Regions from separate parts of the Streptomyces coeruleofuscus genome, predicted to be linked through region 2. Evidence: riboswitches for the same ligand, from Rfam matches in the RefSeq annotation. Region 2 holds a riboswitch; the other holds the start of a gene.
The links. A riboswitch is a leader RNA that binds a small molecule or an ion and turns the genes downstream of it on or off. The one in region 2 is predicted to bind glycine.
Positions count from the first base shown of each region.

Region 1: linked by a shared signal. The riboswitch ahead of gcvP (aminomethyl-transferring glycine dehydrogenase) and the one ahead of gcvT (glycine cleavage system aminomethyltransferase GcvT) in region 2 are both predicted to bind glycine.

Region 1 covers NZ_BAAASE010000005.1:866,998-877,012, reverse strand. The annotation lists gene ABFX81_RS23430 (small basic family protein) at 1-44, shown strand, start outside; gene ABFX81_RS23425 (DUF881 domain-containing protein) at 50-1,033, shown strand; gene ABFX81_RS23420 (FHA domain-containing protein) at 1,095-2,048, shown strand; gene ftsR (transcriptional regulator FtsR) at 2,100-2,834, shown strand; gene ABFX81_RS23410 (bifunctional nuclease family protein) at 2,919-3,392, shown strand; gene ABFX81_RS23405 (MerR family transcriptional regulator) at 3,713-4,396, shown strand; gene ABFX81_RS23400 (DNA polymerase IV) at 4,528-5,931, shown strand; gene ABFX81_RS23395 (PRC-barrel domain-containing protein) at 5,977-6,351, opposite strand; glycine riboswitch at 6,465-6,560, shown strand; gene gcvP (aminomethyl-transferring glycine dehydrogenase) at 6,736-9,621, shown strand; gene ABFX81_RS23385 (TOBE domain-containing protein) at 9,673-10,015, opposite strand, start outside.
Region 2 covers NZ_BAAASE010000011.1:279,987-290,001, forward strand. The annotation lists gene ABFX81_RS34905 (ABC transporter permease) at 1-982, opposite strand, end outside; gene ABFX81_RS34910 (ABC transporter substrate-binding protein) at 1,064-2,818, opposite strand; gene ABFX81_RS34915 (ABC transporter permease subunit) at 2,887-3,885, opposite strand; gene ABFX81_RS34920 (enhanced serine sensitivity protein SseB C-terminal domain-containing protein) at 4,269-5,069, opposite strand; gene ABFX81_RS34925 (enhanced serine sensitivity protein SseB C-terminal domain-containing protein) at 5,226-6,020, opposite strand; gene ABFX81_RS34930 (AAA family ATPase) at 6,088-6,756, opposite strand; glycine riboswitch at 6,939-7,038, shown strand; glycine riboswitch at 7,039-7,141, shown strand; gene gcvT (glycine cleavage system aminomethyltransferase GcvT) at 7,217-8,338, shown strand; gene gcvH (glycine cleavage system protein GcvH) at 8,444-8,821, shown strand; gene glyA (serine hydroxymethyltransferase) at 8,836-10,015, shown strand, end outside.

The DNA.
Region 1 (10,015 bases), on a different contig from region 2:
TCTCCAACGCCGCGGCGATCCGCCGGCACGTGTTCCGGGCGTGAGGCCGATGAGCGAGCACGACGACAAGCGCCCCGAGGAGAACGGCGACACGCGCGCGGACCAGCGCGGCGGGAACGGCGAGTCCGGGAACCGGCTGCGCAGGGAACTGCCCCAAGAGGTGTCCGCGTCGGTGCCCGCTGCCCGGGACGCCCCGGACAAGGACGCCCCGGACCAGGACGCCTCGGACCAGCACCACCCTGAATCGGGAGCGGTACCGGTGCCCGAACCGGAGGTGGTCCCCGAGCCCGAGCCCGACTCCGAGCCGCAGCTGACCGGACGGCAGCGGCTGGTGAAGGGGCTGTGGCCGCCGCGGGTCTCACGGGCCCAGTTCATCGTCGCGGTGCTGCTGTTCGGCCTGGGGTTCGGGCTGGCCGTGCAGGTGGCCTCGAACAGCGACAGTGACAGCGCGCTGCGCGGGGCGCGTCAGGAAGATCTTGTCCGCATCCTCGATGAACTGGATGACCGTACGCAGCGTCTTGAGGACGAGAAGCAGGGCCTCGAGAAGCAGCGTGACGAGCTGGAGAACAGCTCGGACCAGGCCGAGGAGGCCCGGAAGCAGACCATCGAGAAGGAGAGGCAACTCGGCATCCTGGCGGGCACGGTGGCCGCGCAGGGGCCCGGCATCACCATGACCATCGAGGACACGAAGGGGACGGTCGAAGCGGACATGCTGCTCGACGCGGTCCAGGAGCTGCGCGCGGCGGGTGCCGAGGCGATCCAGGTGAACGGCGTGCGGGTCGTCGCGGGCACGTATCTGACGGACTCCGGCAAGGGTGTGAGCGTCGACGGGAACAAGATCAACGCGCCCTATCGTTTCAAGGTCATCGGCAAGCCGCAGGACCTCGAGCCGGCGCTCAACATCCCCGGAGGCGTGGTGCAGACTCTCGAGAAGGAACAGGCCACGGTCACCATCGAGCGGTCGACCAAGATCGTCGTGGACGCCTTGCGGGCGGTGAAGCGGCCTGACTACGCTCGGTCGTCCTCCCAGTGAAGCGGGGGTGCATGGGCGACGTCGGGCGAGGGCATGAGGTTGCGGGGGGTCGGCGCACCGATTGGGTGGTGCGTGGTGGAAACTGTCTGGTGCAGACGGACGTTGTCAGGATGTCCGGGTCGGTCAGAGTGTTCAGTCAGGGTTCGTCCTGCCCCACGGGCGGGTCTGTTTCGGTCAAGGGGAATCGCCCGTGAAGTTGTTTGCGAAGTTGTTCGGCAAGAGCGCGCGAGAAGGCAGCGACAACGCGACCGCCCGCCATCGCGCACAGCCTGACGCGGAGGGCCAGCGGCCGCTGTTCCGGGACCAGGTCGGTGGCCCGGGCGGTGACGTTTCCGGAGGTCAGGGCGCGCCGTCGGTTGACCCTGCGCAGCCCGGCGGCATAGGTTTCGGGCAACCGTCAACCTCAGGTACGGGTGGTGGGTTTTCCGACCCGTATGCGTCCAATGCCCCCGGTGGGCAGCCGCGGCAGGAGGATCCGATGTCGGCCCTGGTGTGTACGAGGTGCGGTAACCGCAACGCGGAGAACAGCCGCTTCTGCTCGAACTGCGGCGCGCCGCTGCGGGCGGGGGCGACGCCGGAGCGTCCGTCCGAGACGACCTCCACGATCTCCATCTCCGGTCTCGAGGCCTACGACAGCGAGACGACCGGACAGACGCCGATGCCGACGCTGTCCCCCGAGGCGCAGGCGGCCGTCGACGCGCTGCCGCTGGGGTCCGCGCTCCTGGTCGTGCGCCGCGGGCCGAACTCGGGCAGCCGCTTCCTGCTGGACGGCGATCTGACCACGGCCGGGCGCCATCCGCAGAGCGACATCTTCCTGGACGACGTGACCGTCTCCCGGCGTCATGTGGAGTTCCGCCGAGGTCAGGACGGTTCCTTCACGGTGGCCGACGTGGGCAGCCTGAACGGCACGTACGTGAACCGCGAGCGGATCGACCAGGTCGCCCTGAACAACGGCGACGAGGTGCAGATCGGCAAGTACCGGCTGGTCTTCTACGCCAGCCAGCGGGGCTACTGACCGGATTCCGTCCGGGGAACCCCGCGAAGGTCCGTCCGTCAGGGAAGGTCCATGCTTCAAACACCGAGCGGCGGTGCCGGGCACGGCGCCGCCGCCACGGACAGGCTGATGAGCATCGGCACGGTGCTGAACGTGCTGCGCGACGAGTTTCCCGAAGTCACCATCTCCAAGATCCGTTTCCTGGAGGCTGAGGGGCTCATCGAGCCGCAGCGGACTCCGTCGGGATATCGCAAGTTCAGCGCACACGACGTCGAGCGTCTCGGGCACGTCCTGAGGATGCAGCGGGACCACTATCTGCCCCTGAAGGTGATCCGCGAGCACCTGGAGGCCATGGAGCGCGGTGAGGCCGTCCAGCTGCCGGCGCTGGGGCGTCAGCGTGACGGCGACACGGTGCCCGAGACTTCCGAGGCGCCCACGGCGGCCAGGATCGGGCGCGAGGAGCTGCTCGCCGCCGCCGGTGTCGGCGAGGAGGAGCTCAGGGAGTGGGAGTCGTACGGGCTCGTCACCCCGCTGGAGAACGGCGTGTACGACGCCGAGGCGGCCACGGTGGCCTCGCTGATCGCCGAGTTGGGGCGCTTCGGGATCGAGCCGCGGCACCTGCGGGTGATGAAGGCCGCCGCCGACCGCGAGGCCGGGCTCGTGGACCAGGTGGTGGCCCCGTTGAAGCGGCACCGGAATCCGCAGACCAGGGCTCATGCGGAGGACCGCACCAGGGAGCTGGCGGGGCTCACGGTGAAGCTGCACGCCGCTCTGGTGCAGACGGCGCTCGGGGTCCGGCTGCCCTGAGACGGCTGGTCGCGGAGGGCCGGATCAGGCACCCGTTCCCGGCCCGACTACCCAAACATCCCGAGCACGGCCTAGGGTTACTGTGTGAACGAGCTCGATGTCGTAGGTGTCCGGGTGGAAATGCCCTCCAACCAACCGATCGTGCTGCTGCGTGAAGTGGGAGGCGACCGTTACCTCCCCATCTGGATCGGACCGGGGGAGGCGACGGCGATCGCCTTCGCCCAGCAGGGCATGGCTCCTGCGCGGCCGCTGACCCACGACCTGTTCAAGGACGTGCTGGAAGCCGTCGGCCAGGAGCTCACTGAAGTGCGCATCACGGACCTGCGTGAGGGCGTCTTCTACGCGGAGCTGGTCTTCGCCAGCGGCGTCGAGGTGAGCGCCCGCCCGTCCGACGCCATAGCGCTGGCCCTGCGCACCGGTACGCCGATCTACGGCAGTGACACGGTGCTCGACGACGCCGGTATCGCGATCCCGGACGAGCAGGAGGACGAAGTGGAGAAGTTCCGCGAGTTCCTCGACCAGATCTCCCCGGAGGACTTCGGCAGCAGTAGCCAGTGAGCTCCGCATTCCGGTAAGAGCCGGATGGCGAGGAGTATCAGTGGTCGGTGAGACGTCTGGGCGGCCCGGCGGACGATGTGGTCCGCGGCGGGGCCGCCCGCCGCATGTACGGCGGGCGGGCGAATTGCCCGCATGTGCCGCAGGCGAGTGAGAGCGTCACACGGCCCGTATCGGAGGCATTCGGCTAGCCTTTCCCCGCGGTGGGGCACGGGAAACCACTCTTAGGGTGATTATCACTCGGCGTGGCGAGTGTGGCGATCGTTGACGCACCCCTGGTGACTGCCTACCGTCGAGAAGGCAGGTCAAGGACGGAGGTCGGCGTGAGAAGCAGCGGCGACGGTACGGCTGGGGGCGGCCCCGAGCGCAGTCTCAGGGCGAGCGGTCCGTACCCTCCCCCGGGCTCACGGCTCCGCCCGAGCGGGGGGTGTCCCCAGCCCGGCGGCGTGGCTGATCACGCTCCGCAGCGACCGACGGCCGTGCCGAGCAGCGGAGGGACGACGTCCATGGCGTCCGAGCAGATCGGCTATCGCGGGCCCACGGCCTGCGCGGCCGCCGGCATCACCTACCGGCAGCTGGACTACTGGGCCCGCACGGGCCTCGTCGAGCCGAGCGTGCGTCCCGCCTACGGGTCGGGGACGCAGCGGCTGTACAGCTTCCGGGACGTCGTCGTCCTGAAGATCGTCAAGCGGTTCCTCGACACCGGGGTCTCGCTCCAGAACATCCGCACGGCCGTCCAGCATCTCCGAGAACGCGGTTTCCGCGACCTGGAGCGGATGACGCTGATGAGCGACGGGGCGACGGTCTACGAGTGCACCTCGCCGGACGAGGTCCACGCCCTGCTCCAAGGGGGCCAGGGCGTCTTCGGGATCGCCGTGGGCGTGGTGTGGCGGGATGTCGAGAGCGCACTGTCCCAGCTGCACGGGGAGCGGATCGACACCGGCGAGACGCTGGTCGGGTCCAACCCGGGGGACGAGCTGGCGCGGCGGCGGAACCGGGCCGTCTGAGCGTCCGGCGGTGCGGTGCCCCTGCGGTCGTTGCGAGCGGGACGCTTCCGCGCCGGACTGAAAGCGGTTTCCCCGGAGGCGTCGGGGCGGTTGTCCGGGCGTTGTCAGTGGCGTAGGGCAGCATCGGAGATGTGAGAACCGCGCCCACGATCCTGCATCTCGACATGGATGCCTTCTTCGCCTCGGTGGAGCAGGCGTCCAAGCCGAGTCTGCGCGGGAAGGCCGTCGTCGTGGGCGGGCTGGGGCCGCGGGGCGTCGTGGCCACGGCGTCGTACGAGGCCAGGGTCTTCGGTGTGCATTCGGCGATGCCTATGGGGCAGGCCAGGCGACTCGCGCCCAACGCCGCGTATCTCGTGCCGCGCTTCGGCTTCTACAAGGCGATCAGCGAGCGGGTGATGGAGCTGCTGCGGGTGTTGTCGCCGCTGGTGGAGCCGCTGAGCCTGGACGAGGCGTTCGTGGACCTGGAGGCCGGGGGAGCGGCCTGGGACGAGCAGTCGGCGCGGCTGGTCGGGGCGCGGCTGCGCGCGGACATACGCGCCGTCACGGGGCTCACGGGCTCGGTCGGGCTCGCCGCCTCCAAGATGCTGGCGAAGATCGCCTCGGAGCAGGCCAAGCCCGACGGGCTGGTGGTGATCGAGCCGGGGACCGAGCGGGCGATGCTGGGGCCCATGTCGGTGCGGACACTGCCGGGGGTCGGGCCGGCGACGGGCGACCATCTGCGCCGGGCCGGGATCACCACGATCGAGGAGATCGTCGAGGCGGGCGAGGACGAACTGGTCCGGCTGCTGGGGAAGTCGCACGGGCACGGCCTGTACGCCATGGCGCTCGCGCGGGACGACCGGCCGGTGGTGGCGGAGCGGGAGGCGAAGTCGGTGTCGGTCGAGGACACCTACGACGTGGACATCCACGACCGGGTGCGGGTCGGTCTCGAGGTGCAGCGGCTCGCCGACCGGTGCGTGCGGCGGCTGCGCGGGGCCGGCCTGTCCGGGCGAACGATCGTGCTGAAGGTGCGGCGGTACGACTTCTCGACGCTCACCCGGTCCGAGACGCTGCGCGGTCCGACGGACGATCCCGCGGTGATCCGCGAGGCGGCGGCCCGGTTGCTCGACTCGGTCGACACGACGGGCGGTGTGCGGCTGCTCGGAGTGGGTGTCAGCGGGCTCGCCGACTACACCCAGGAGGATCTCTTCGCGCAGGCGGCGGGGGAGCGGACGGAGGCGCGGGGGCCCGTCGAGGAGCCTGCCGCGGCGCCGGCCGAGGAGCAGCCGGCGCTCGCCGAGCGGCGGTGGCCCGCCGGGCACGACGTGCGGCACGCCGCGTTCGGGCACGGGTGGGTGCAGGGCAGCGGTCTGGGGCGGGTCACCGTGCGGTTCGAGACGCCCGGCTCGGAGCCCGGGCGGGTGCGCACCTTCCGGGTCGACGATCCGGATCTGGAGCCCGCGGATCCATTGCCGTTGGTTTTATCGAGACCGGAGGGCGGCCGCGGGCCGGAGGGCGGGTCCGGAGCTGTGGGGCTGCGGTCCGCCGCTCCTTAGACGGCTGGACGGCCGGGCGGCTTGGCTGGAGGGCTTGGCGGTGCTTCAAGCCGTCTCGTCCGTGCCTGCCAGTTTGCCGAAGTCGTGGTCCGCGAGCGGGGTAGGTGCGGCGACGTCCAGGCCGTAGTGGTGGTAGAGCTGGAGTTCCTGTTCCGGGGACAGGTGGCGGCCCACGCCGAAATCGGGGGCGTCCTTGATCAGGGCGCGCTCGAAGGGCACGTGAAGGGCGCCGTCGATCAGCTCACTCGGCTCGAGTGGGACGAAAGCGTCCCGGCTGAACAAGCCGGTCCGTATGGCCGCCCACTCCGGTTCGCCGGTGGCGTCGTCGAGGTAGACCTCGTCGATCGTGCCGATCCTGGTTCCGTTGCGGTCGAACGCCTTGCGGCCGATCAGGTTGCGCGGATCGATATCGGTTCGCACGGGCCCTCCACGTGGTCGCAACTCATCCGTAAACACCACAAAACGGCACAATCGGGGAGGCGGCCACTCGAAGGTACGTGCGTTGGCCGCGCTGGTACGCTGGCAGCGGCTGCTGACCCCGTGCGGGAGAGTCCTCCAGACACCATCGGAGGCGCCGAAGGAGCAAATCCTCCCCGGAATCTCTCAGGCTCACGTACCGCACGGACGAGGTCACTCTGGAAAGCAGAGCGGGTGTCGACGGCTTCCGCTCTCACCGACGGTGAAAGCCGGAGGCCTTCGGGCGATCCGGTGAAGCTCTCAGGTCGAGATGACAGAGGGGGAGGCCGTTCGGGTACCCGTGCCGTGGTGCCCCTCGAAGGTCGTGTCGACCAGGAGGCCTCCGTAATGACCGCCCACCGCATTCCGCTCTCCGAGCTCGAAGAGGCAGTTCCCTTCGAGCAGCGCCACATCGGCCCCGACCACGAGGCCCGCGCCAAGATGCTCGCGCAGGTCGGCTACGGCTCGCTGGACGAGCTCACGGCCGCAGCGGTCCCGGCCGTGATCAAGAGCGCCGAGGCGCTGGACCTGCCGGGTGCCCGCAGCGAGGCCGAGGTGATCGCCGAGCTGCGCTCCCTCGCCGACCGCAACCAGGTCCTCGACTCCATGATCGGGATCGGGTACCACGGCACCTTCACGCCGCCGGTCATCATGCGCAACGTCATGGAGAACCCGGCCTGGTACACGGCCTACACGCCGTACCAGCCGGAGATCTCGCAGGGACGGCTCGAGGCGCTGCTCAACTTCCAGACCATGGTCGCCGACCTGACCGGACTGCCGACATCCGGTGCCTCGCTGCTCGACGAGGGCACCGCGGCCGCCGAGGCCATGGCGTTGTCGCGGCGGCTCGGCAAGAACAAGAGGGGCCTGTTCCTGGTCGACGCGGACGCGCTGCCGCAGACCATCGCCGTCATCCAGACCCGGGCCGAGCCGGCCGGCGTCGAGGTAGTCGTCGCCGACCTCGGCGAGGGCATCCCCGCCGGAATCGCCGACCGCGAGATCAACGGCGTGCTGATCCAGTACCCGGGCGCCTCCGGAGCCGTACGGGACATCAAGCCGGTCATCGACCAGGCGCACGAGCTCGGGGCGCTCGTCACCGTCGCCGCCGATCTGCTCGCGCTGACGCTGCTGAAGTCGCCCGGTGAGCTCGGCGCGGACATCGCCGTCGGGACGACGCAGCGCTTCGGTGTGCCGATGGGCTTCGGCGGTCCCCACGCCGGCTACATGGCGGTCCAGGAGAAGATGGCGCGCAGCCTGCCCGGGCGGCTCGTCGGCGTGTCCGTGGACGCCGACGGGAACAGGGCGTACCGGCTGGCTCTCCAGACGCGTGAGCAGCACATTCGCCGCGAGAAGGCCACCAGCAACATCTGCACAGCCCAGGTGCTGCTCGCCGTCATGGCCGGCATGTACGCCGTCTACCACGGCCCGGAGGGCCTGAAGGGCATCGCGCGGCGCACCCACCGGTACGCCACGGTTCTCGCCGCCGGACTCGCGAACGGCGGGGTCGAGGTCGTGCACGGCTCCTACTTCGACACGCTGACCGTGCGCGTCGAGGGCCGGGCCGCCGACGTCGTGGCCGCCGCGCGGGAGAACGGAGTCAACCTCCGTCTCGTCGACGCCGACCACGTCTCGATCGCCTGCGACGAGACCACCACGCGGGCCCAGCTGCGTGCCGTATGGGCCGCCTTCGGTGTCGAGGGGGTCATCGAGGCGCTGGACGCGGCCACCGAGGACGGGCTTCCCGGCGCGCTGCTGCGGACCGACGAGTACCTGACGCACCCCGTCTTCCACCAGCACCGCTCCGAGACGGCCATGCTGCGCTACCTGCGCCGGCTGGCCGACCGCGACTACGCGCTCGACCGGGGCATGATCCCGCTGGGCTCCTGCACCATGAAGCTCAACGCGACCACGGAGATGGAGCCGGTCACCTGGCCCGAGTTCGGGCAGCTGCACCCCTTCGCGCCCGCCGAGCAGGCCGGGGGCTACCTCACGCTCATCCACGAGCTGGAGGACCGTCTCGCCGAGGTCACCGGGTACGACAAGGTGTCCCTCCAGCCGAACGCCGGGTCGCAGGGCGAGCTGGCCGGTCTGCTCGCCGTACGCGGGTACCACCGGGCCAACGGGGACGAGCAGCGCACGGTGTGCCTGATCCCGTCGTCCGCGCACGGGACCAACGCCGCCAGCGCGGTGATGGCGGGCATGAAGGTCGTAGTCGTGAAGACCGCCGAGGACGGCGAGATCGACGTCGAGGACCTGCGGGCGAAGATCGAGCAGTACCGCGACGAGCTGTCGGTGCTGATGATCACCTACCCGTCCACCCACGGTGTGTTCGAGGAGCACGTCGCCGACATCTGCGCGCAGGTGCACGAGGCGGGCGGGCAGGTCTACGTCGACGGGGCCAACCTCAACGCGCTCGTGGGGCTCGCCAAGCCGGGGCACTTCGGCGGTGACGTCTCGCACCTGAACCTGCACAAGACCTTCTGCATCCCGCACGGCGGCGGTGGTCCCGGCGTCGGTCCGGTGGCGGTGCGTGAGCACCTCGCGCCGTACCTGCCCAACCACCCGCTCCAGCCCGAGGCGGGCCCGGAGACGGGGGTCGGCCCCATCTCCGCGGCACCGTGGGGTTCCGCCGGGATCCTGCCGATCTCCTGGGCGTACGTCCGGCTCATGGGCGGCGAGGGGCTGAAGCGGGCCACGCAGGTCGCGGTGCTCAGCGCCAACTACATCGCCAAGCGGCTGGAGCCGCACTACCCCGTGCTCTACACCGGTCCCGGCGGGCTCGTCGCGCACGAGTGCATCATCGACCTGCGGCCGCTGACCAAGGCGACCGGTGTGAGCGTCGACGACGTCGCCAAGCGGCTGATCGACTACGGCTTCCACGCGCCGACGATGTCGTTCCCGGTGGCCGGGACGCTGATGATCGAGCCGACCGAGTCGGAGGACCTGGCCGAGCTGGACCGGTTCTGCGAGGCGATGATCGCCATCCGGGCGGAGATCGAGAAGGTCGGCTCCGGAGCGTGGCCCGCTGACGACAACCCGCTGCGGGGCGCCCCGCACACCGCCGGGACGCTCGCCGGGGACTGGGAGCACGCCTACAGCCGTGAGGAGGCCGTCTTCCCGGCCGGGGTCTCGGTCGCCGACAAGTACTGGCCGCCGGTGCGCCGGATCGACCAGGCCTTCGGTGACCGGAACCTGGTCTGCTCCTGCCCGCCGCTGGACGCGTACGAGGACTGACCTGCCGGATCGGTCGCAGGGGAGGGGCTCCGCGGTGCGGGGCCCCTCCCGTCATTCGGCGGCGAGGGACACCTCGGTCGACTTGATCAGGGCGACGACGGGGGTCCCCGCCGACAGGGCGAGGTCGTCGGCGGCGTCCCTGGTGATCGCGGCGGTCAGCTCGCCGCCCTCGACGGTGACCCGGACGGACGCCATGGCGTCGCCGGTCGCGATGTCCGTGACCGTGCCGGGGAGCCGGTTGCGGATGGACAGGCCCTCGACGGGGGCGGTGGCCAGCGAGACCTCCGTCGACTTCACCAGGGCGCGCACGGCGGCGCCCGGCGCGAGACCGAGGTCGTCCGCCGCCTCGCGGGTGATCGCCGCGGTGAGGGCCTGGCCGCCGGTGAGGCGGACC
Region 2 (10,015 bases):
CGGTGGCGTACAGCACGTCCACCACCAGGTTGCAGAGCACGACGAAGAAGGCCGCCAGCAGGGTGACGCCCAGGATCGGCGGCAGGTCGTTGTCGGTGATGGCCTGAACGGCGTACTGGCCGATGCCGGGCAGGGAGAACACCGACTCGGTGATCACCGCGCCACCGAGCAGCAGGCCGATGTCCATGCCGAAGACCGTCACGATCGGCGTGAGCGCCGCCCGCAGGCCGTGCTTGACGACGACCTTGCGCTCCTTCAGGCCCTTGGCCCGAGCGGTGCGGATGAAGTCCTCGTTCATGGTTTCGAGCATGCCGGACCGGGTGAGCCGTGCGTAGATGGCCGAGTACAGCAGGGCCAGCGAACACCACGGCAGGAACAGGGTGTTGGCCCACTGGGACGGGTTCTCGGTGAACGGCACATAGGTCCGCCCGAAGATGTCCAGCTGATAGCTGAAGACGAGCAGGGCCAGCTGGCCGGTGAAGAACATGGGGAGCGACACACCGGCCAGGGCCACGCCCATCGCGGCGCGGTCGAAGAACGAGCCCGGCTTGAGCGCGGAGATCACACCGGCGGCGACACCCGACAGCAGCCACAGCACGGCGGCGCCCGCGGCCAGGGAGATGGTCACCGGAAGCCGGTCCACGAGCTGCGGCCAGACCTCGATGTGGTTCTTGAAGGAGTAGCCGAAGCAGGGCATTTCACACTTGGCCGTGGTCGGGCCGAGGTTGTAGGTGGCGCCGGAGACGATCCCCTTGATGAACTCCCAGTACTGCTCGTAGACCGGCTTGTCGAGCCCGAGGTTCTGCTTGACCGCCAGGATGTCCTCGGGCGAGGGGTTCTTTCCGATGTACTGGGCGGCCAGCTGGTCGGGACTCTGCCCGGCCAGTCTCGGCAGCAGGAAGAAGATGCCGAAGGTGACCGCGGTGACGACCAGCAGCAGGATCACTGCCGCGATCGCCCGGCGGATGATGTACGAGATCACGGGGACCGGCGCCGGCGCCCGCGGGGGGTGAATCCCACGGGCGCCAATGCCTTCACCTGCCTTCCAGGGCTGCTCTTCGCGCTACTTCTTGGTCGTACCGAGGTTGAGGGCGTCGTACTGACCGCTCCAGGCGGCCGAGGAGACCACGTTGGTGGCGTTCGGCGAGCGGTACAGCAAGACCTTGAAGTAGGTCAGCGGCACGATGACGGCCTCGTCCATCGTCTTCTTGTCGACCTCGGCGTAGGCGGCGTTGCGCGCCGACTCGTCGGGGTTCTGGATGGCCTCGTCGAGCAGCTTGTTGACCTCGGCGTTGTCGAACGACGACAGGTTCGTGTTGCCGGAGGTGCTGATGGCCTTGCCGTTGAGGATCTGGTTCAGGAAGCCGTAGCCGGTCGGCCAGTCGGCACCCCACTGCATCATCATGATGCCGATCTTCTGCTTCTTGGCGAAGGCGGGGACACCGGCGTAGTCCGTGAAGTACTTGCCGGACGGGTACTGCTTCATCTCGGCGTTGATGCCGACCTTCTTCAGCGAGTCGATGATCGCCGTGGCCGCGTCGACCTCCTGCTGACGGTCGCTGCGCGCGGAGATGTAGGTCTTGAAGCCCTTCTCCTGGCCACAGGCCTTCAGGTGCCCCTTGGCCTTGGTGGCGTCACCCTTGTTGCCCTGGGTGGCGTAGGAGTCGAACTTCTGGTAGCCGATCACGTCCGGCGGCAGGACCGTGGAGGCGATGTCACCGCGGACCGGGCCGCCCTGCGCGGTCTGCACGGCCACCTTGTCGATGGCGTACTGCACGGCCTTGCGGCACTCGGCGTTGTCGAACGGCTTGACCGTGGTGTTGAGCGCCGCGTAGACGAGACGGCCACCGTAGGTGTTGTCGGTGTTGGCCTTCTTGTCCTTGTTGTTGAGCAGCTGGGCCTGGGTCTGCGTGTCCACGCCGCGGCCCGCGAGGTCGACGGTGGTGGTGCCGGCCATCAGGTCCTTGTCGATCGTGGCCTGGTTGACCTTCAGGTTGACCACGATCTTGTCCGGGTACTGCTTGCGCAGCGGGTCGGTCTTGGCGTCCCACTCGGGGTTGCGCACCAGGGTGACCGACTTGCCCTCCTCGTAGCTCTGGAACTTGTACGAGCCGGAGGAGACGATCTTCTTGGTGTAGTCGACGCCGGTGTCCTTGGCCTTCGGCACCGGAGCCGTCTGCGGGGCGGTGACCAGGTAGTCGAAGTCCGTGAACGGCTGCTTGAGCTTGAAGGTGATCGTGTGCTTGTCCGGCGTCTCGATCGACGCCAGGCCCTTGTCGCTCTTGTCCTTGTACGGGCCCTTGTACTTGTCGCCGCCGTCCAGGAACTGGGCGAAGTAGTTCGGGCCGAGGGAGAGCACGTCACGGGCGAAGTTCGAGCGCTCCACCGCGTACTTGACGTCCGCCGAGGTGACCTCGGTGCCGTCCTCGTACTTCACGCCCTGGCGGAGCTTGTACGTCCAGGTCTTGCCGCCGTCGGACGACTTGCCCTTGGACTCCGCGAGGTCCGGCACGATCTCGTTGCCCTTCTCGCCGGGAGCCGGCTTGAAGGTGAGCAGCGGACGCGCGTAGAGGCGGCTGAAGTTGTACATGTACGCGTAGTACGTGTTGCCCGGGTCGAACGAGTCCGGGACGTCGGACATCGCGTAGGTGACCGTGCCGCCCTTCTCCGTAGAGGCGTTCACGACCGACTTCGTGGCGGCGTCGGCGGTGGCCTTGCTGCCGCCGTCGTCGCCGTTGTCGTCGGCCTTGCTGCAGCCCGCCAGCACGAGGCTGGCACTGCTGAGGGCCGCGGCGACGGCAATTGCTGACCTTCGCATGATGGTCGGATTCCCCTTCTGAAGTTGAACACTTGGGCTGGACGCGGCACCGGCCGCGACCGCAGACGTCAGCGGCTGCGGGGGTCGAGAGCGTCCCGGAGGCCGTCACCGAGGAGGTTGAAGGCCAGTACGGTGATGAAGATGGCGAGACCGGGCACGAGCATGTACTGCGGATCGACCTCGAAGAAGTCGACGGCCTGGTTGAGCATGCCGCCCCACGACGCCTGCGGCGGCTGGATGCCCACGCCCAGGAAGCTGAGGGAGGCCTCGAAGAGGATGTTGGTCGGGATGAGCAGCGTCGAATAGACGATGATCGGCGCGACCAGGTTCGGCAGCAGCTCCTTGAAGAGGATGTACGGCCCCGAAGCGCCCATCCCCCGGGAGGCGTCGACGAACTCCCGCTCGCGCAGCGCCAGCGTCTGGCCGCGGACGATGCGGCCCATGTAGGGCCAGTTGAAGAAGCCGATGACGAAGATCAGCACGAGGATGTGCAGCGGGAGGCCCTCGAGCCCGAAGGCGCCGCCCTGGAGCGTCGCCGAGATGGCGATGGCGAAGAGCAGCAGCGGGAAGGCGAGGAAGGTGTCCATGAGCCGGCTGATGACCGCGTCGACGCGCCCGCCGTAGTAGCCCGCGATCAGGCCGAGCACGGTGCCGATCACATTGGACAGCACCGTCGCTCCGAAGGCGACGACGAGGGAGACCCAGGAGCCCTCCAGGATGCGGGCGAAGATGTCACGCCCGAACTTCGGCTCCACACCGAGCGGGTGGTCCCAGCTCATGCCGCCGAAGTCGCCCTTGGGCAGCGTGGTGTTGGGGTCGATGAGGTCCTGGTGGAAGGCGTTGGGGTCGAGGCCCAGCAGCGACTGCAGCGGGCGGGACAGGGCGGCCGTCAGGATGAGCAGCACGACGACGACGCCGCCCGCCACCGCCACCTTGTCGCGCTTGAAGCGGGTCCAGGCGATCTGCCCGAGAGACCGGCCCTCGATGTTCTGGGACTTCACACCCGCCAGCACGGCCTCCGGCTGGGCCTCGGCCTGCGATCCGGTGGTCTCGATCGGTGCCGTCACAAGTGCCCTGCCCCTTCTCGCCGGTGGTTACCGGCCCCCTTGCCCACCGTTTTCGGCGGCTTTATCCACTTTGGCTATGGCGTGGCGTCCGCAGATGGTGCGGCCACCGTCAGGCCGATCCCTCGCTTGGTATCGCTCACAGGATCGACGGCCTCGCGCCTGAGAGGCGAGTCTTCAACGCGCTCACGATCACACGCCAGGCCTGGTGGAGAAAGTATGCGCAACCGTGATGCCGACTGGGGGATTCCGTTATCCGGACACGCGGGCACGTGGTCCGGACGATATGGCGTTGAAACCTGCGCATTGCGGGCAAAGCGCCTGCTCCCGCGGGCCGGCCGACCGGGCGGCGACGGCCGGTGCGGCAACGGCCGGTGCGGGCCGGGTCAGTACCTGCCCTGGGCCGGGGGGAAGCCGTAGCCGGAGGCCGGGGCCTGGACGGGGGCCGTGGCGTGGGCCTCACGGTCGTAGAAGGGGCGGGCGCTCTTGCGCAGCCACATGGCGACCGGGTCGTGTTCGTCGGACATGGCGACGGTGGAGACGGGCAGCCCGTCCGGCACGGCACCGAGGGACTGCTGCATCATCGCGCGCACGGAATCCACGGCCGGCGGGGAGGTGTCGTACACATCCAGTCCGATGGCGAGATACGGCGCGCCCAGCGCGGGCTGCACCCAGGCCCGGCGCAGCGAGCGGACGGCCGGGGTGCGGTGGGCGTTCTGCGCGAGCAGGGCGTAGAACTGCGGGATCTCGATGGCGGGTTCGGACAGCCGCAGCGGGCCGGCGGGCTGGCGGTCCAGGCCCGTGGCGATCCGGCGCAGGTCGAGCCAGGGGATGCCGACGCCGCCGCCGGGGGCGTGCGGGTTGAGCCAGAGGCCGTAGTGGTCGGGGTAGAGGGCGCGGGCGACGTCGACTCCGTCGACCACCTCGTAACTGCGGTTCCAGCCGCTGGCCGAGAGTTCCTGGGCGGAGGTCACACAGGGGGCGTAGCCGTAGCCGTCGACCTCCATGTTCCCGTACTGGGCGTCGGGGGAGCCCGCCTGGCCGTGCCAGAGGAGCATCCAGATCTGGCCGGAGTGCGGGGTCGCGAGCGCGCGCAGGAGTGCCTCGTAGGCGTCGTAACGCCCGGGCGTGACCTGGCGCAGCATGTGCTCGACCTGTCCGGCCGCGGCCGTGCCGCTCGCGCTCACCTTTACCGCCCCTTCGTACAACGCCTCGACCGTGACCTAGCTTAAGCCCGCCCGCCGACTCGGGACTTGCCTCGTCCTGCGGGTGCGGGTCGGGCCGTGACCGGTCGCGTGCCTCACTCCTGGGAGCGTCTGCCGGTGAACCCTGTGAAAGATCTGCTAGTGAACCCTTTGGTAGAACGGGCGCACTCGCTCCCGCATCCACGCGCCCACGGGGTCCTCCGCCACGTCCAGGAGGACCAGGTTGACCGGCCACGGGGCCGGGGAACCGGTCACGGCCCGGGACAGGGCGTCCAGGGGGAGGGCCCGCAGGTCGCCTTCCCACTGGGAGAGTTCGACGCCCACGAACATCACCGGGTCGGCGGTCTCGATCGCGGCGAGGCAGCGGCGGGCGGTGACGACGACGCCGATCGCCTCGAACTCGGCGGAGGCGGCGGCGAGGAAGTCCACCGGGTCGTCCTGCCAGTCGGGCTCGAAGAGGCGGACCCGGCCGCCGCTCGCGGGGCCGTCCAGGGGGGTCCGGCCGGCCCGGCAGAGCTCGGCCACGGCGGGCGGCGGGAGCGGTATGCCGACCACGCCGCCCGGGTTGACGGCTATCCCGGCGTGCGGGGGCAGACCGCGGGCGAACTCCACGGCGGGCGCGATGGTGTACGACATGTGGGAGCCGACGACCTGGCGGAACTGCTCCTCGGAGCTGAACACCGGTACGTACGCCTGGCCCTCGATCTCGATGCCGGGCAGGTCGAGGGGGCCGCTCTGCGGGCCGCCGCCGCTCGGCAGGGGGACCCAGACGAAACTCCGGCCGAGCACCTCGACGATCCGCCCGCCGGCCGACGGCCCGGCGCCGAGGGAGGCCGAGAGCACCTCCTCCAGTTCGTTGCCTGGCCATCCGCCGTGCGGGTGGGTCTGCGTGTGCGCCGGGAAGTCCGCGGAGAAGTCCGCCGGGAAGTCCATCTGCCTACCGCCTGCCTGGAACCACTGCTGTGGCTCAAAAGGCTAGCGTCTCCCCGGCCGCCCGCGGTCAGCCGGTGAACCCGATCCGGCGCAGGGTGTCCGCCGCGTCCCGGTCGACGAGGATCGCCGAACCGCAGCCGGCGGGCAGTTCGCCCCGCTCCACGGCGCGCAGCAGACGGGTGGTCGCCGCGCGGTGGCGCAGGAACGCGTACCGCGAGACACCGCGGCCGCGGTCGCGCTGGCCGGCCAGGGCCTCCTCGGGGGTGACGTCGAGCATGAGCAGATGCAGGGCGCCGCCCCGGCGGCGCGCCTCGCGGGCCAGCCAGCGGCGGACCCAGGCCTGGGTGCCGCAGTCGTGCACGACGACGCCCTCTCCGGTGCGCAGGGCGCGGCGCAGCCCGGTGTAGTGGGCGAGGCGGACGAGCGGCCGGTAGACCGCGTACGGCAGGAGGCGCGGCATGCGGCCGTCCCAGCGGTCGCGGGTGTCCTGGGAGTCGATGCGCCGGCCGGGCACGGTGCGCCGCATCAGCGTGGACTTGCCGCTGCCGGGCAGGCCCGTGACCACGACGAGGTCGCGGGGGCCGAAGAGCAGCGCGTGCGGGCTGCGGCCGGCGCGCTCGCGCAGATCGCGGACGACCGGCACCGGCAGCGGGCCGCAGGCCGCCCGTGCCGGAGCGGCCGGCTGCTCGGGCAGCGCGACGCCCGATGTCGTGGCGTACGCGGTGGTCCTGTTCACCGTGATCGTCCTCCCCTGGGGCCAGGTGTGGAGTCCCATCCCCGCCGAGTGTAAAGAGAAGGTAATGCCCGATGTCTCTGGTTTTAGTCCTCTTCCTGCAACAGGCCTGCTACAGGGTGGTGCCCCTGCCACCCCGCGACGATGCGTGCAATGATGTGCGCGCCAACTGCATACCGGCCGTTTGAATCCGCGCGGGAGAGTCCCCAGCACCACTGACGCTGGGGCGCCGAAGGAGCAAGTCCCTCCCTTGAATCTCTCAGGCCCCGTTACCGCGCGGGCGAGGCACATCTGAAAAGCGGGCCGCCGTCCTCGGTGGTCCCACCCAAGGTGCAAGCCATGTCCCTTCATGGCGAACCTCTCAGGTTCCGATGACAGATGGGGAGGAACGACCTCGCCCTCCCCCACGCTCGAACGAGCTCGCGCGGGAGGTACCCCCATTGCCCTGGGAGACGACCGACCGATGAGCAGCACAGGAGAACTCCGCCACACCGCGCTCGATGCCCTGCATCGTTCGCTCGGCGCGACGATGACCGACTTCGCCGGCTGGGACATGCCCCTGCGCTACGGCTCCGAGCGCGACGAGCACAACGCCGTGCGCACGAAGGCCGGGCTGTTCGACCTCTCCCACATGGGGGAGATCACCGTCACCGGTCCGCAGGCCGCCGCCCTCCTCGACCACGCCCTGGTGGGCAACATCGGCGGCGTCAAGCCCGGCCGCGCCCGGTACACCATGATCTGCCGGGCCGACGGCGGCATCCTCGACGACCTGATCGTCTACCGGCTGGGCGAGACCGAGTACATGGTCGTCGCCAACGCCTCCAACGCCCAGGTCGTGCTGGACGCCCTGGCGGAACGTTCCGCTGGCTTCGACGCCGAGGTGCGCGACGACCGGGACGCCTACGCGCTGATCGCCGTGCAGGGGCCCCAGTCCCCGGGGATCCTGAAGTCCCTCACCGACGCCGACCTCGACGGGCTGAAGTACTACGCCGGTCTGCCGGGCACGGTCGCGGGCGTCCCGGCCCTGATCGCCCGCACCGGCTACACCGGCGAGGACGGCTTCGAGCTGTTCGTGAAGCCGGAGCACGCGGTCGAGCTGTGGCAGGCCCTGACCAAGGCGGGCGAGGGCGCCGGACTGGTCCCCTGCGGACTGTCCTGCCGCGACACGCTGCGCCTTGAGGCGGGCATGCCGCTGTACGGGCACGAGCTGAGCACCTCCCTGACGCCCTTCGACGCCGGGCTCGGCCGCGTGGTGAAGTTCGAGAAGGAGGGCGACTTCGTGGGGCGCGAGGCCCTGCGGGAGGCCGCCGCCCGCGCCGAGCAGAACCCGCCGCGCGTCCTGGTCGGGCTCGTCGCCGAGGGCCGCCGGGTCCCGCGCGCCGGGTACGCGGTCGTGGCCGGCGGCGAGGTGATCGGCGAGGTCACCTCCGGCGCCCCCTCCCCCACCCTCGGCAAGCCGATCGCGATGGCGTACGTCGACGCCGCGCACGCAGCGCCCGGCACGCCCGGCGTGGGCGTGGACATCCGGGGCAGTCACGAGCCGTACGAGGTCGTGGCGCTGCCGTTCTACAAGCGGCAGAAGTAGACACTGGCCCGGGGCCGCGGCAAGCGTTCCCGTGGTCCGTCGTTCCAGCTCACAGCAGTCCCCCCGTCAACAAAGCACTCCCGCGCGTACAGGAGAATCCAGGCCATGAGCAACCCCCAGCAGCTGCGTTACAGCAAGGAGCACGAGTGGCTGTCGGCCGCCGAGGACGGCGTCGCGACGGTCGGCATCACGGAGCACGCGGCCAACGCGCTCGGCGACGTGGTCTTCGTCCAGCTCCCCGAGGTCGGTGACTCCGTGTCCGCGGGCGAGACCTGCGGCGAGCTGGAGTCGACCAAGTCGGTGTCCGACCTCTACTCCCCCGTCTCCGGTGAGGTCACCGAGGTCAACGAGGACGTCGTGAACGACCCGTCGCTGGTGAACTCGGCCCCCTTCGAGGGCGGCTGGCTGTTCAAGGTGCGGGTCACGGACGAGCCGGGCGACCTGCTCTCCGCCGACGAGTACACCGCGTTCTCAGCCGGCTGAGGAGTCGTAGCCGTATGTCCGTCCTGAACACACCCCTGCACGAGCTCGACCCGGCCGTGGCCGCCGCGGTCGACGCCGAGCTGCACCGGCAGCAGTCCACGCTCGAGATGATCGCCTCGGAGAACTTCGCGCCGGTCGCGGTCATGGAGGCGCAGGGCTCGGTCCTCACCAACAAGTACGCCGAGGGCTACCCGGGCCGCCGCTACTACGGCGGCTGCGAGCACGTCGACGTGGTCGAGCAGATCGCGATCGACCGCGTCAAGGAGCTCTTCGGCGCCGAGCACGCCAACGTGCAGCCGCACTCCGGCGCCCAGGCCAACGCGGCCGCGATGTTCGCGCTGCTCAAGCCGGGCGACACCATCATGGGTCTGAACCTCGCGCACGGCGGGCACCTGACCCACGGCATGAAGATCAACTTCTCCGGCAAGCTCTACGACGTCGTCGCCTACCACGTCGGCGACGACGGCCGGGTCGACATGGCCGAGGTCGAGCGGCTGGCCAAGGAGTCCAAGCCCAAGCTGATCGTCGCGGGCTGGTCGGCCTACCCGCGGCAGCTGGACTTCGCCGCCTTCCGCCGGATCGCGGACGAGGTCGGCGCGTACCTGATGGTCGACATGGCCCACTTCGCCGGGCTCGTCGCGGCGGGGCTGCACCCGAACCCGGTGCCGCACGCGCACGTGGTGACCACGACCACCCACAAGACGCTGGGCGGCCCGCGCGGCGGTGTGATCCTCTCCACGGCCGAACTGGCCAAGAAGATCAACTCCGCCGTCTTCCCCGGTCAGCAGGGCGGTCCGCTGGAGCATGTGATCGCGGCCAAGGCGGTCTCCTTCAAGGTCGCGGCCTCGGAGGACTTCAAGGAGCGCCAGCGCCGTACGCTGGAGGGTGCCCGCATCCTGGCCGAGCGTCTGGTGAAGGACGACGTCCGGGCCGTGGGCGTGGACGTCCTGTCCGGCGGCACGGACGTGCACCTGGTCCTGGTCGACCTGCGCCACTCGGAGCTGGACGGACAGCAGGCCGAGGACCGCCTCCACGAGGTGGGCATCACGGTCAACCGGAACGCGATCCCGAACGACCCGCGTCCGCCGATGGTGACGTCCGGTCTGCGGATCGGTACCCCGGCCCTGGCCACGCGCGGTTTCCGGGCGGAGGACTTCGCGGAGGTCGCGGACGTCATCGCCGAGGCGCTGAAGC